Regions from separate parts of the Streptomyces sp. NPDC001714 genome, predicted to be linked through region 1. Evidence: riboswitches for the same ligand, from Rfam matches in the RefSeq annotation. Region 1 holds a riboswitch; the other holds the start of a gene.

Region 1 (7,198 bases):
GCCGACGGCGACGTCGACCTGGTCCTGCTCGCCTTCGGCATCCTCGGCGACCAGGCCACCGACGAACGCGAACCGGTGAACGCCGTGCGCGTCGCCCAGACCAACTACACCGGCGCCGTCTCGGCGGGCCTCGTCAGCGCACGGGCCCTGCAGACCCAGGGCCACGGCTCGCTGGTGGTCCTCTCCTCGGTCGCCGGCGAGCGGGCGAGACGCTCCAACTTCATCTACGGCTCCAGCAAGGCGGGCCTGGACGCCTTCGCGCAGGGGCTGGGCGACGCGCTGCACGGGACGGGCGTGCACGTGATGGTCGTACGGCCGGGGTTCGTGCGGTCGAAGATGACGCGGGGCCTGGAGGAAGCGCCGCTCGCCACCACCCCGGAGGCGGTGGCGACGGCGATCGAGGTGGGCCTGCGGCGACGGTCGGAGGTGGTGTGGGTGCCGGGAGCGTTGCGGGTGGTGATGTCGGCACTGCGGCACGCACCGCGGTCGGTCTTCAGAAGGCTGCCAATCTGAAGCGCCCCGTACGGGGCGCTGGGGGAGGAACTGCACGACCGGCCCCCACCGGCCCGCACCCTACCGACTGGCGATACTCCCCCGCTCCACATGCCCCACCTGAGGCGGCACGACAGAGCCCCCGAACACGTACTCACGCAGCTTCCGCCACACACCGTCCGCGCCCTGCTCGTACAACGCGAACCCCATACACGACCACTCGGCCTCGAAGTCCGCGAGCTCGTCGAACGCCAGGTCCATGGCGGCCTCGTCGATCCCGTGGGCCACGGTCACATGCGGGTGGTACGGGAACTGGAGCTCACGGTCGAGCGGCCCGGACGCGTCCCGGACCCGCTGCTGCAGCCAGGCGCAGTCGTCCGCGCCCTGGGCCACCCGGACGTACACCACCGGCGACAGCGGCCGGAACGTACCGGTCCCGCACAGCCGCATCGGGAACGGCCGGCCCATGGCGGCGACCTCGCCGAGATACGCCTCCACGGTCGGCAACTCGGCGGAGCCGATCTCCGTGGGCGGCAGCAGGGTGACGTGCGTGGGGATGCCGTGGGCCGCGGCGTCGCCGAAGCCCGCGCGCCGCTCCTGGAGCAGGCTGCCGTGAGGCTCCGGGACCGCGATCGACACGCCGATCGTTACGGTCCCCACGTCATCTCCCGTCGGTCGTGGTGGGCGGACGCATGTCGGGTTCGTACCCGGCCGTCCGGCTATCGACTGTACGGCCACGGCCGCCTCCCGGGCAGCCGTGGCCGAAGTGATGTGCAGCGCTTCGCTTCGCTCAGTGCTTGGCGGGCAGGAAACCGACCCTGTCGTAGGCCTGGGCCAGGGTCTCGGCCGCGACGGCACGGGCCTTCTCCGCGCCCTTGGCGAGGATCGAGTCGAGGGTCTCCGAGTCGTCCAGGTACTGCTGGGTGCGCTCCCGGAACGGGGTGACGAAGTCGACCATGATGTCGGCGAGGTCCGTCTTGAGCGCGCCGTACATCTTGCCCTCGTACTCCTGCTCGAGATCGGCGATCGACTTGCCGGTCAGGGTGGAGTAGATGGTGAGCAGGTTGCTGATGCCCGGCTTGTTCTCGGCGTCGTAGCGGATCACGGTGTCCGTGTCGGTGACCGCGCTCTTGACCTTCTTCGCGGTCGCCTTCGGCTCGTCGAGGAGGTTGATGAGGCCCTTCGGCGTGGACGCCGACTTGCTCATCTTGATCGCCGGGTCCTGGAGGTCGTAGATCTTCGCCGTCTCCTTGAGGATGTACGGCTTCGGGATGGTGAAGGTCTCGCCGAACCGGCCGTTGAAGCGCTCGGCGAGGTCACGGGTGAGCTCGACGTGCTGGCGCTGGTCCTCGCCGACGGGGACCTCGTTGGCCTGGTAGAGCAGGATGTCGGCGACCTGGAGGATGGGGTAGGTGAACAGGCCGACGCTCGCGCGGTCGGTGCCCTGCTTGGCCGCCTTGTCCTTGAACTGGGTCATCCGGCTGGCCTCGCCGAAGCCGGTGAGGCAGTTCATGACCCAGGCGAGCTGGGCGTGCTCCGGGACGTGGCTCTGCACGAAGAGGGTGCAGCGGTCCGCGTCCAGACCGGCGGCGAGCAGCTGGGCGGCGGCGAGCCGGGTGTTGGCGCGCAGGTCGGCCGGGTCCTGCGGGACCGTGATCGCGTGCAGGTCGACGACCATGTAGAAGGCGTCGTGGGACTCCTGGAGGGCTACCCACTGGCGGACTGCGCCGAGGTAGTTGCCCAGGTGGAACGAGCCGGCGGTGGGCTGGATGCCGGAGAGCACGCGGGGTCGGTCTGAGGCCATGTTCACCATTCTCTCAGAGGGCGAGGGGGTGGTCGGCCCATGAGGGGTGGGGTGGTTTCGGAGCGCGGGGGACTGCGGGCCGGTGGGGGCCGTTCGCGCAGTTCCTCCCCCAGCCTTCGGCCGGGGGTACCCCCAGCGCCCCTAGAAGCAGGTCGGCTCAGCCGAGGTCGATCTCCGGGTACAGCGGGAAGCCCGCCACCAGGTCGGTCGCGCGCTGGGCGATCTCCGTCGAGACCTTCTCGTCCAGGACGTGGGAGGCCTTGCTCGGCGCGCCCGACTTCGTCGTGCCCGGCTCGGTCGCGGTCAGGACGCGGTCGATCAGGCCCGCGACCTCGTCCATCTCGGCCGTGCCCAGGCCGCGCGTGGTGAGGGCGGGGGTGCCGATGCGGATGCCGGAGGTGTACCAGGCGCCGTTCGGGTCGGCGGGGATCGCGTTGCGGTTGGTGACGATGCCGGAGTCCAGGAGGGCCGACTCGGCCTGGCGGCCGGTGAGGCCGTACGACGTCTCGACGTCGATCAGGTTGAGGTGGTTGTCGGTGCCGCCGGTGACCAGGGTGGCGCCCCGGCGCATCAGGCCCTCGGCGAGCGCGCGCGAGTTGTCGACGATGCGCTGGGCGTAGTCCTGGAAGGAGGGCTGCCGGGCCTCGGCGAGGGCGACGGCCTTGGCGGCCATGACGTGCGGGAGCGGGCCGCCGAGGACCATCGGGCAGCCGCGGTCGACCTGGTCCTTGAGGGAGTCGTCGCACAGGACCATGCCGCCGCGCGGGCCGCGCAGCGACTTGTGGGTGGTCGTGGTCACGATCTGGGCGTGCGGGACCGGGTCGAAGTCCCCGGTCAGGACCTTGCCGGCGACCAGACCGGCGAAGTGGGCCATGTCGACCATCAGCGTGGCGCCGACCTCGTCGGCGATCTCCCGCATGATCCGGAAGTTCACCAGACGGGGGTACGCCGAGTACCCGGCGACGATGATCAGCGGCTTGAAGTCGCGGGCCTGGGCGCGCAGCGCGTCGTAGTCGATCAGGCCGGTGGCCGGGTCGGTGCCGTAGGAGCGCTGGTCGAACATCTTGCCGGAGATGTTCGGGCGGAAGCCGTGCGTGAGGTGGCCGCCGGCGTCCAGGGACATGCCGAGCATCCGCTGGTTGCCGAAGGCCTGGCGCAGCTCGGCCCAGTCGGCCTCGGAGAGGTCGTTGACCTGGCGGGCGCCCGTCTTCTGGAGGAAGGGGACCTCGACGCGGTCGGCGAGGACGGCCCAGAAGGCGACCAGGTTGGCGTCGATGCCGGAGTGCGGCTGGACGTAGGCGTGCTGGGCGCCGAACAGTTCGCGGGCGTGCTCGGCGGCGAGCCCCTCGACGGTGTCGACGTTGCGGCAGCCGGCATAGAAGCGGCGGCCGATCGTGCCCTCGGCGTACTTGTCGCTGAACCAGTTGCCCATCGCGAGCAGGGTGGCCGGGGAGGCGTAGTTCTCGGAGGCGATCAGCTTGAGCATCTCGCGCTGGTCGGCGACCTCCTGGCCGATGGCGTCGGCGACCCGCGGCTCGACCGCGCGGATCACGTCGAGGGCGGCTCGGTAGGCCTTGGACTCGGTGGACAGGGGCGCGGACTTGTCAGACATTCGGGACCTCCGGACATGGCGTTCGGCATTCACGGTTCGGCCCAGGCGCACGGCACTCGGTCACGACACGAGCCGCTCCCCGATGGTCGGTCCCATCCCAGCGCGCCAGTCACGGCCCGTGGATCACATTACCGGGCACGCCGGACCCAAGGGCCGTGGCGTCCACCAGTCGGGCAGGGACAGAAGGTAGGAAAGGGGCAATCCTGCCGCGCCCTCTGGAGTCGCCGTGACCACTACGGAAGCCCTCATCACCGCCGCCGACGCGCACGGCGCGCCCAACTACGACCCGCTGCCGGTGGTGATCGCGACGGCCGAAGGCGCCTGGATGACGGATGTCGAGGGACGGCGGTACCTGGACTTCCTGGCCGGATACTCGGCGCTGAACTTCGGGCACGGCCACCCGCGCCTGGTCGCGGCGGCGAAGGCGCAGCTGGAGCGGGTGACGCTGACGTCGAGGGCGTTCCACCACGACCGGTTCGCCGCGTTCTGCACCGAGCTGGCCGAGCTGTGCGGGATGGAGATGGTGCTGCCGATGAACACGGGCGTGGAGGCCGTGGAGACGGCGGTGAAGACCGCCCGGAAGTGGGGGTACCGGGTCAAGGGCGTGCCGGCCGAGATGGCGAAGGTCGTGGTGGCGGCCGGGAACTTCCACGGCCGTACGACGACCGTGATCAGCTTCTCCACGGATCCGGAGGCACGGGCGGACTACGGGCCGTACACACCGGGCTTCGAGATCGTGCCGTACGGCGACCTGACGGCCATGCGGGCCGCGGTGACCGAGAACACGGTCGCGGTGCTGCTGGAGCCGATCCAGGGCGAGTCGGGGGTCATCGTGCCGCCGGAGGGCTATCTGGCCGGGGTGCGGGAGCTGACCCGCGAGCGGGATGTGCTGTTCGTCGCGGACGAGATCCAGTCGGGGCTGGGGCGGACCGGGCGGACGTTCGCGTGCGAGCACGAGGGGGTCGTACCGGATGTGTACGTCCTCGGGAAGGCGCTGGGGGGCGGGGTGCTGCCGGTGTCGGCGGTGGTGGCGAACGCGGAGGTGCTCGGGGTGTTCCGGCCCGGGGAGCACGGGTCGACCTTCGGGGGGAATCCGCTGGCCTGTGCGATGGCGCTGGAGGTGATCGCGATGCTGCGGACCGGGGAGTTCCAGGAGCGGGCGGGCGAGCTGGGGGACCTGCTGCACCGGCGGCTGGCGGAGATGACCGGGAGCGGACGGGTGACGGCCGTACGGGGGCGCGGGCTGTGGGCGGGGGTGGACGTGGATCCGGGGGTGGGGTCGGGGCGGGCGGTGGCGGAGCGGCTGATGGAGCGGGGGGTGCTGGTGAAGGAGACGCACGGGGTGACGGTGCGGGTGGCTCCGCCGCTGGTGGTGGCGGAGGAGGATCTGGAGTGGGGGGTCGAGCAGTTGTGGGGGGTGCTGAGTACGTAGGAGGGAGCGCCGAGGGGGTGCACGCGGCTGCGGGCCGGTGGGGGTCGATCGCGCAGTTTCTCCCCCAGCCTTCGGCCGGGGGTACCCCCAGTGCCCCTTACCGGGCGCTCCTGTGCGGGGCGTTCAAAGGATCACGTGCGGCAGGAAGCGGGCGTAGTCATCCGTCACCAGGCCCTGCGACTCGCGGATGCCCAGGCCCGCCGCCTCCTCCCCCACCACCCACGCGCCCAGCACCACGCGGTTGCCGTCGAAGTCGGGCAGTGGGGCCAGCTCCTGGTAGCAGCAGGCCTCGTCGCGTACGACGGGCTCCGCGCCCGGCGCATGCACCCGCACGCCCGCGCCCTCACGCCCCAGCAGCGGCTTGCTGACGTAGCCGCGTCCGGTCGCGAGCTCCCTCGGTCCGTCGACGTAGGCGGGGAGGAGGTTCGGGTGGCCGGGGTACAGCTCCCAGAGGATCGCCAGCAGGGCCTTGTTGCTGAGCAGCATCTTCCAGGCGGGCTCGATCCACATCGTCGTGCCGGTGCCGCCGCCGTTGTCCAGGGTGTCGAGGACGTGGCCGGCGAAGTCGTCGGTGGTGAGCCACTCCCAGGGGTAGAGCTTGAAGCAGGCCCGGATGAAGCGGAGCCGGTTGTCGACGAAGCGGCCGGAGAGGGTGTCCCAGCCGATCTCCTCCATGGAGATCCAGTCGGTGGCGAGGCCCGCCTGTTCCGCGGTCTCCTTGAGGTACGCGACCGTCATGAGGTCCTCGCCGAGTTCGTCGGCCGAGGAGTGGGCGAAGTGCAGCGGGGCGCCGGACGGGAGGAGGAGGGCCTGTTTCCGCCAGGCGGCGACCAGGCGTTCGTGGAGGCTGTTCCACTGGTCGGCACCCGGGAAGCGGTCCTCCATCCAGAACCACTGCGCGGACGCCGCCTCCACCAACGAGGTGGGGGTGTCGGCGTTGTACTCCAGGAGCTTCGCCGGGCCCGTGCCGTCGTAGCGGAGGTCGAAGCGGCCGTAGAGGGACGGGAGTTCGGCGCGGCGGTGCCAGGACTCGGTGACGGCCGCCGCGATGCGCGGGTCGGTGACGCCCAGGTCGGCGAAACGATTCTCCGTCACCATGTGGTCCGCCGCCGCCAGGCACATCGCGTGCAGTTCCTCGACGGCCTCCTCCAGCGTCTCCACCTCGTCGAGGGTGAAGGCGTAGTAGGCGCTCTCGTCCCAGTACGGGCGCAGGGCGCCGTCGGGGTGGCGGGTGAGGGGGTAGATCAGCCCCTGTTCCTCGACGGTCTTCTGCCAGCCGGGGCGGGGTTCGGTCGTACGGCGTTCCACGGCGCGGTCAGCCGCCGGAGCTGCCGTGGCCGCTGCCGAAGCCGCCGCGCTTGACGCTGTGGCCACCGCCGGAGGAGCCGCCCGAACCGCTGCGCGGCTTGGTGAAGGAGCCGCCGCTGACCCAGCCGCCCTTCTTCTTGCCGCCGTAGTAGTAGCCCGCGTCGACGGCGGACTTGGTGGTGGTGCAGTTCTTGTCGGAGACGACCTGGTAGCCCTTGGCCGCGGTGTAGCTGTCGCGGTCGACGCAGCGCTTGTCGGGGTCGGAGGAGCAGGCGGTCAGGGCGGCGGCCAGCAGGCCCATGCCGCCGAGGACGACCGTGCCCGAGCGCAGTTGCCGGCGCGCGTCTGCCATGTTCGTGCTCCCCCGTGCGATGCGATGTCCGGCGACAGCCTAGACGAGCGATTTCGAGCCACCGACGCCACCACCGGCAGGCAGCGGGTTGTCATGTACGGGTAAGAAATTCATGTGAAGTCGCCGGTCCCCTGTCGGCGCACCTCGCCCCGCCGGTACCGTCCAGCTGTCCGTACGTGAACGATCAACTTCGGACTC
Region 2 (7,198 bases), on a different contig from region 1:
GCCGCGCCGACCTGCCGGCGGCTCCGCTGCCCTGGCTGTACGGCGTGGCACGCAACTGCCTCGCCAACGCGGTACGCGGGTACGGGCGCCGGCGCCGGCTGCTGGACCGGCTGGGCAACGACGACACCGCGCACGGCCGGCACGTCGCGGCCGGCCCCGACAGCGAGCGGCCCGGCTCCTGGGTGCACGAGGCGCTCGCCCGGCTGTCCCCGGCCGACCAGGAGGTGCTGCGGCTGACGGCGTGGGAGGAGCTCGGCGTCGACGAGGTCGCCGTCGCCCTGGGCTGCGGGAACCGGGCGGCGGCGATGCGGCTGCACCGCGCCCGTCGCCGGCTCAGAGCCGAGATCGACCGACTGCGCCCCCCTGCCGCCGAGGCCCTTCCCGAGGTACACCGCCATGGCTGACGAACTCGACCTGCTGCGCGCCGCCGACCCGGTGCCCGCCGACGCCCCGCACTTCGGCGACGGCCCCCTCGACCACATGGCCGAACGGCACCTCAACCGGCTGCTGCACGACACCCACCCCGGCCGCCGGACCCGGGCCCGGCCGCGACTGCTGTGGGGGCTGACCGCGGCCGCCGTCGTGACGGCCACCACGCTGACCGTGCTGCTCGGCGGCCCGTCGGGCGCTCCGGCCGTCGCCGCACCCCGGCCGCTGACCGTCCGCGCCCACTCCACCGCCGTACCGCTCGCCCAGGTCGCGCGACTCGCCGCCGTGGCCGCGACGGACGGCTCCCCGGCCTTGCGCCAGGGCACCCATGTGCAGTCCTGGAGCCTGGCCATGAGCGACGACAGGCCGCCGGTCACCCTGCCCGAGGAGCGCGTGGTCCGCTGGCGGGCGGACGGCACCCACACCGAGGTGGTCGTGGCCACCGACCCGGACCACGCGGGCCGGCCCGTCCTGACCGACACGGGCCGGGTCGAGGACGGCCATGTGCTCAGCCGGCGGACGTTCCCGCCGATGTGGGGTGACGCCCCGCCCCTGTCCACACCCCCGCACGACCCCGCGAAGCTGCGCGCCTACCTCACCGACCTGATCCACAGCGACACCCTCACCACGTCCGAACTCCTCGACGCCACCGAGGAGTTGCTGGACAACTGGACGCTCGGGGCGCACGAGTCCGCGGCCCTGACCGACCTGCTCGCCGACGCGAAGGGGCTACGGCCCGCCGGCCAGGTCACCGACCGGCTGGGCCGCACCGGGCAGGCGTACGTCCTCGACGAGGGCACCGGCGGACGGCGAATGCTGATCCTGGATCCGGCGACCGGCGCCGTACTCGGCCTGGAGACCACGTTCACCCGGGACGACCCCGAGTACGGGGTGCGGGCCGGGGACGTCATGGAGTACCGCGCCTGGCTGCGCTGACCCTCACGCGCCGAGCTGCCGGGCGGCGGCCGCCACCGTCTGCTCCAGCAGCACGGCGATCGTCATCGGGCCGACCCCGCCCGGCACCGGCGTGATCAGCGAGGCGCGCTCGACGGCGGTGTCGAAGTCGACGTCACCGACGTTGCCCTCGTTGTAGCCGGCGTCGAGCACGACCGCGCCCGGCTTGATGTCCTGGCCCCGGATCAGCCGGGGCCGGCCGACGGCGGCGACCACGATGTCCGCCTCGCGGACGGCCGCCGAGAGGTCCCGGGTGCGGGAGTGGCAGTAGGTGACGGTGGCGTCGCGCGCGAGCAGGAGCATCCCGGCCGGCTTGCCCAGGATCGCGCTGCGGCCCACGACGACCGCCCGCTTCCCGGCCGGGTCGACGTCGTACGCGTCGAGCAGGCGCAGGATGCCGCCGGGGGTGCAGGAGACGAAGCCCGGCAGGCCGAAGCTCATCGTCGCGAACGACGCGAAGGTCACGCCGTCCACGTCCTTCTCCGGCGCGATCGCCTCGAACGCGGCCCGCTCGTCGATGTGTTCGCCGACCGGGTGCTGGAGCAGGATGCCGTGCACCGCCGGGTCGGCCGACAACTCCCGGAGCGTGCCGACGAGTTCGGCGGTGGTCGTGGTGGCGGGCAAGGCCACGTGGCGGGAGGCGATGCCCGCCTTGCGGCTGCGGTTCTGCTTCATCCGGACGTAGGTGACGGAGGCGGGATCCTCGCCGACCAGCACGGTCGCCAGACACGGCGTGACGCCGGTCCGTGCGGTGAGGTCGGCGGCCTGCCGCGCGGTCTCCTCGACGATCCGGCGGGCGACGGCGGTGCCGTCGATGAGGCGGGCCTGGGTCATGCGGCACACTCCTGAGCTGGTTCGACCTTGATCGCCCAGGCGCACGGCAACGACAGTGCGGGCCGCTCCCCGGTGGTGCTCCACCTCAGCGCCAGTCACGGCCCGCCCTCAGGGTAACCGAGACCCTCGGCGTCTCCGGCGGCAGTGCGCGGTCCGCAGGAGCGCCCGCAGCAGCGCGGTGCACGCGCGAGGCCGCGGGCGGCGGGCGTGTCCCAGCGCCGTCCGCGCCGAGAAGGTCCAGGTCAACCGCGAGCTGACCTGGACCCTCCCGGTCCTCGCTACTGCTCGTCCCATGCCTGGATCATGATCTGCTCGGCGATCTTGCCGTCGCGCAGCGTGATCATCGACTCGGCGAGCACCCGGACCCCGTCCGCGTACTCGCAGGACTCGCTGTAGGCGGCCTTGTCGCCCTGGACGATGCACTGGTCCAGGGTGTGCGTCATGTCGCGGCTGTAGACGTCGTCCAGCATCGCGGCGATGTCCTGGCGGCCGTGCAGGACCTTGGGGTGGCTGGGCTGGGTGTTGCGGTCGATGATGCGGATCTCCGCGTCGTCCGCGTAGAGCGCCAGAAGGGTGTTCCCGGTGTTCCCCTCTATGCCCCGGCGCAGCGTCTCGGCGTCGAACGTGGAACCGGTCGCGGTGCCCATGGTGACCTCCTGCGGGAGCCCGCGACCCGATGCGGAGCGAGCCGCGCGAGCCCCTCACATCGAGCGTCCCCCGCGCCGCCGGGCTCGGCAAGCGCAGGCCGCGCGCTCCGCCTTGCGGGTGAGGGGGAACGGCTGCCCGTGTCCGGCCCGGCGCCGGGGCCGTTGCTGAAGACATGATCTCAACACGACGTATCGTCGCCGCCGTCGGCCTTGCCGTCGGGGTCACCGGCCTCGCCGCGCCGCTGGCGAACGCGGCCGACGCGAGCGCGCAGCACCCCGGGAAGCTCACCGCGCTCGGCGTGCTGGACTCGGTCTCCCGCAGCGACATCCCTGCGGAGTACCGGGGCAGGATGCCGAAGGCCTCGGAGCAGGTGCAGGGGCTGAACGGACTCCACAAGCTCGGCGAACTGCACCAGGCCACCGACCTGGCCGCGCCCGCCATGGGGCTGCTGCCGGGCATCGAGGCCTGACCGCGCCGCACACCGAGGGCCGTCCCGGCAGGGGCGGCCCTTCCCGTTCCCCGTCCTCAGTGCTCCGAGGCCAGGAACTGCGTCGCCGCCAGCTCCGCGTAGAGCGGATCCGCCGCCACCAGCTCCCGGTGTGTGCCCACCGCGCGGACCCGGCCCGCGTCCATGACGACGATCCGGTCCGCCATGGTCACCGTCGACAGCCGGTGCGCGACCACCAGCACCGTCGTCGACCGCGCCACATCGGCGACGGTGTCCCGGAGCGCCGCCTCGTTCACCGCGTCCAGCTGCGAGGTGGCCTCGTCCAGGAGCAGCAGCCGGGGCCGGCGCAGCAACGCCCTCGCGATCGCCACCCGTTGGCGCTCCCCGCCCGACAGCTTGGTCCCGCGATGACCGACCAGCGTCTCCAGCCCCTGCGGCAGCCGGGCGACCAGACCGTCGAGCCGGGTCGTCTTCACCACCCGCGCGACCGCGTCCTCGTCCGCCTCCGGGTTGCCGAGGAGCAGGTTGTCCTTCAGCGACCCCGACAGCACCGGCGCGTCCTGCTCGACGTACCCGATGGCCGAACGCAGCAGCGGCAGTTCCCAGTCGGCGACCGGACGGCCGTCCACGGCGATCGTGCCGGACTCGGGGTCGTAGAACCGCTCGATCAGTGAGAAGACGGTGGTCTTGCCCGCCCCGGACGGCCCGACGAACGCCGTCATGCCCCGCGCGGGGACGTCGAAGCTGACACCGTGGTGGACGTACGGCAGGTCGTCCGCGTAGCGGAAGCGTACGTCGGTGAAGGCGACCGTGGCCGGTTCGGCGCCGGTGGCCGGCAACTCGGCGGGCCGGGACACGGGTTCGGCGGGCAGTCGCAGCGCCTCCTGGATCCGGGCGAGCGTGCCGGCGCCGGTCTGGTACTGAGTGATCGCCCCGACGACCTGCTGGATCGGCTGCATCAGATAGAAGACGTAGAGCAGGAACGCCACCAGCGTGCCCACCCCGATCGCACCGGTCGCCACCCGCGCCCCGCCCACCGCGAGCACGGTGATGAACGCCAGTTGCATCGCGAGCCCCGCCGTGTTCCCCGCGGCGGCCGACCACTTGGCGGCCCGCACGCTCTGCCGCCAGGACTCCTCGGCGGCCTCGTGCAGCGCGAGTTCCTCCCGGTGTTCGGCGCCGGACGCCTTCACCGTGCGCAGCGCGCCCAGCACCCGTTCCAGCGAGGCCCCCATCACCCCGACCGCGTCCTGCGCCCGGCGGCTCGCCCGGTTGATGCGCGGCACGATCGTGCCCACCACCGTGCCCGCCGCGGCGATCACGACGAGGGTGACGGCAAGGAGCACCGGATCGACCACCCCCATCATCACCACGGTGGCGACCAGGGTGAGTCCCTCGGTGCCGAGTGCGACCAGCGAGTCCGTGGTGACCTCGCGCAGCAGGGTGGTGTCCGAGGTGATCCGCGCCATCAGGTCACCGGGTTCGGTCCGGTCCACCGCGGTGATCCGCAGCCTGAGCAGGTACGACGACAGGGCGCGCCGCGCCCCGAGCACCACCGACTCCCCGGCGCGTCGCAGGACGAACGAACCCAGGGCGCCCACCCCGGCGTTGGCGACCACCAGACCTGCCATCGCGAGCAACCTGCCGGTGATGGAACGGTCGTGGGACAGGTCGTCGATCAACCCCCGGGCCACCAGCGGCAGCAGCAGCCCGGTCGCCCCCGTCACCAGCGAGAGCGCCGCCCCGGCCAGCAGGGCCCAGCGGTGCGGCCGTACGTAGGACAGGAGAAGCCGGAACACGGGCTCTTTCGGCCGGTTCGTCGGAACTGCGTCTGCGGCGGTCACGGTGCTCCTCGTCCGGGCGGTGGGCGGCGCCCTCCGACGGCCCCAGGCTACGACGGCCGGTCCCGGCCCCGGGGCCCGTCAGCCACGGGCGGAACCGAGCTTCGCCAGGGTCGCGTCGAGGTCGGCCGGGCGCGGCCGGTTGTGGGGCAGCCTCGACAGGACCGCGGCCATCCCGCAGGTGTCGGTGAGCGCCGAGAACACCAGGCCGCCCGCGACCCCCGCCGACAACAGCAGCCACGCCGGATGCAACTGCCCGAGGCCCAGGCCCGCGAGGACGACCGACCCGGCGGTGAGCCGCACCTGGCGCTCCATGGCCCACGTCGCTCGGGACTCACCCCGCGGCCGGTGCACTTCGTGACCGCGCTCGGCCCAGCCGTGCGTGCCGCCGGTGAGGGTGGCCGCCGGGATGCCGTGCTCGGCCAGGACCGCCCGGGCGCTCTCGGCCCGGGCACCGGAGGCGCACACCAGGAGGAGCTCGCCGTCCGCGGCGCGGAGCGCGGGCAGGGCCCGGCGCAGGGCGTGCAGGGGGATGTTGTGGGCGCCGGGCACATGGCCGGCGGCGAACTCGCCGGGTGTCCGGACGTCGACGACGGTCAGTTCCGGCAGGCGGGCGAGGGCCTGGTCGGGGGTGAGATCCGGGCTCGGGGGAGTGGTGGCCATGGTGGGTGCGATCCTTCCGTGCAGGGATGAGTGACGGGTTTCGCCCGGCGGGCGGGTAAAATACCCCTACGGGTATGTGAGGAGTGGTGGTCGTGGAGCTTCAGTTCGAGGGCGACGAGCTCAAGTCGGTGCTGAACCGGCTGCGCCGGGCGCAGGGGCAGATCTCCGGGGTGATCAAGATGATCGAGGAGGGCCGCGACTGCGAGGACGTGGTCACCCAGCTCGCCGCCGCCTCGCGCGCCCTGGACCGGGCGGGCTTCGCGATCATCGCGACCGGGCTCCAGCAGTGCATCGCCGATCCGGAAAAGAGTGGTTCGGACGGTGAGACGACCGAGCAGATGAAGGCGCGGCTGGAGAAGCTGTTCCTGTCACTGGCCTGAGCGGCAGTGCCCCGAAAGGGGCGCTGGGGGTAACCCCGGCCGAAGGCTGGGGGAGGAACTGCGCGACCAGCCACAACTGCGCCGCAGTCGACTGATCGCGGCACTTCCAGCGGAGCGCCTGGCCCGTCAACAGACCGCGTCGGCCAGCATGAACGCGGCGACCGCGAGCAGCGCGCAGGCGAAGAGCCGCTGGAGGGTGCCCGCGGAGAGCCGGGCCGCGAGCCGCTTGCCGTCCCAGGCGCCGAGGATCGCGGCCCCGGCGAACGGGCCCACGGCCGACCAGTCGACGTCCGCCGCCGAACCGGCGCGCGCCGCCAGCGCGGTGAGCGCGTTGATCGTGATGACCAGGAGGCTCGTACCGATCGCCGCGCGCATCCGCAGCCCCACGATGTTCACCAGGGACGGTACGGCGAGGAAGCCGCCGCCCACCCCGAGCACCCCGGTCACCGCGCCGAGACCGGCGCCCGCCCCGGCCACCCGGGAGGCCCGAGCCGGGACCGGCGCCGTGGCCCGGACGGCCGTCGGCCGCAGCATGCGCAGTGCGGCCAGGGCGGCGAGCACCGCGAAAGCACCGGTCAGCAGCGCCGCCGGCAGCTGCCGGGAGACCGCCCCGCCGATCGCCGCCGGTACGATCCCGGCCGCCGCGAACACGGCACCGGCCCGCCACCGCACCGCGCCCTCGCGGGCGTGTGCGACGAGCGCGGTGGCCGAGGTGACCGTGACGACGACCAGGCTCGCGGTGGTGGCCGCGGCCGGGGTGAAGCCGAGCAGATAGATCAGCGCCGGTACGGCCAGCACGCTGCCGCCACCGCCCAGGGCCCCGAGCGCCAGCCCGGTGACGGCCCCGGCGCCCAGGGCGAGCAGGAGCGCGCTCATCCGGCGGTGCCCTCGGCGGTCACCGCGAGGCCTGCCGCGCACCAGGCGGTCATCCCGCCCACGACGTCCACCGCGTCCAGCCCGCGGGCGGTCAGCAGCGCCGCCGCCTCTCGTGAGCGCCGGCC

What was found. A riboswitch is a leader RNA that binds a small molecule or an ion and turns the genes downstream of it on or off. The one in region 1 is predicted to bind ZMP and ZTP.
Region 2: it holds a riboswitch for ZMP and ZTP, as region 1 does, so the genes downstream of both, ACFY0P_RS05615 (bifunctional 5,10-methylenetetrahydrofolate dehydrogenase/5,10-methenyltetrahydrofolate cyclohydrolase) here and ACFY0P_RS02345 (glycine hydroxymethyltransferase) in region 1, are expected to answer to the same signal.

What each region holds. Positions count from the first base shown of each region.
Region 1 covers NZ_JBIAUL010000001.1:494,505-501,702, reverse strand. Annotated here, with positions in the region: gene ACFY0P_RS02360 (decaprenylphospho-beta-D-erythro-pentofuranosid-2-ulose 2-reductase) at 1-513, shown strand, start outside; gene ACFY0P_RS02355 (2'-5' RNA ligase family protein) at 574-1,152, opposite strand; gene trpS (tryptophan--tRNA ligase) at 1,283-2,296, opposite strand; gene ACFY0P_RS02345 (glycine hydroxymethyltransferase) at 2,454-3,908, opposite strand; ZMP/ZTP riboswitch at 3,941-4,031, opposite strand; gene rocD (ornithine--oxo-acid transaminase) at 4,135-5,340, shown strand; gene ACFY0P_RS02335 (glutathionylspermidine synthase family protein) at 5,464-6,648, opposite strand; gene ACFY0P_RS02330 (hypothetical protein) at 6,656-7,000, opposite strand.
Region 2 covers NZ_JBIAUL010000002.1:226,480-233,677, forward strand. Annotated here, with positions in the region: gene ACFY0P_RS05605 (RNA polymerase sigma factor) at 1-404, shown strand, start outside; gene ACFY0P_RS05610 (CU044_5270 family protein) at 397-1,365, shown strand; gene ACFY0P_RS05615 (bifunctional 5,10-methylenetetrahydrofolate dehydrogenase/5,10-methenyltetrahydrofolate cyclohydrolase) at 1,369-2,217, opposite strand; ZMP/ZTP riboswitch at 2,244-2,326, opposite strand; gene ACFY0P_RS05620 (nuclear transport factor 2 family protein) at 2,496-2,864, opposite strand; gene ACFY0P_RS05625 (hypothetical protein) at 3,038-3,334, shown strand; gene ACFY0P_RS05630 (ABC transporter ATP-binding protein) at 3,391-5,112, opposite strand; gene ACFY0P_RS05635 (rhodanese-like domain-containing protein) at 5,236-5,817, opposite strand; gene ACFY0P_RS05640 (metal-sensitive transcriptional regulator) at 5,910-6,197, shown strand; gene ACFY0P_RS05645 (sulfite exporter TauE/SafE family protein) at 6,324-7,073, opposite strand; gene ACFY0P_RS05650 (rhodanese-like domain-containing protein) at 7,070-7,198, opposite strand, start outside.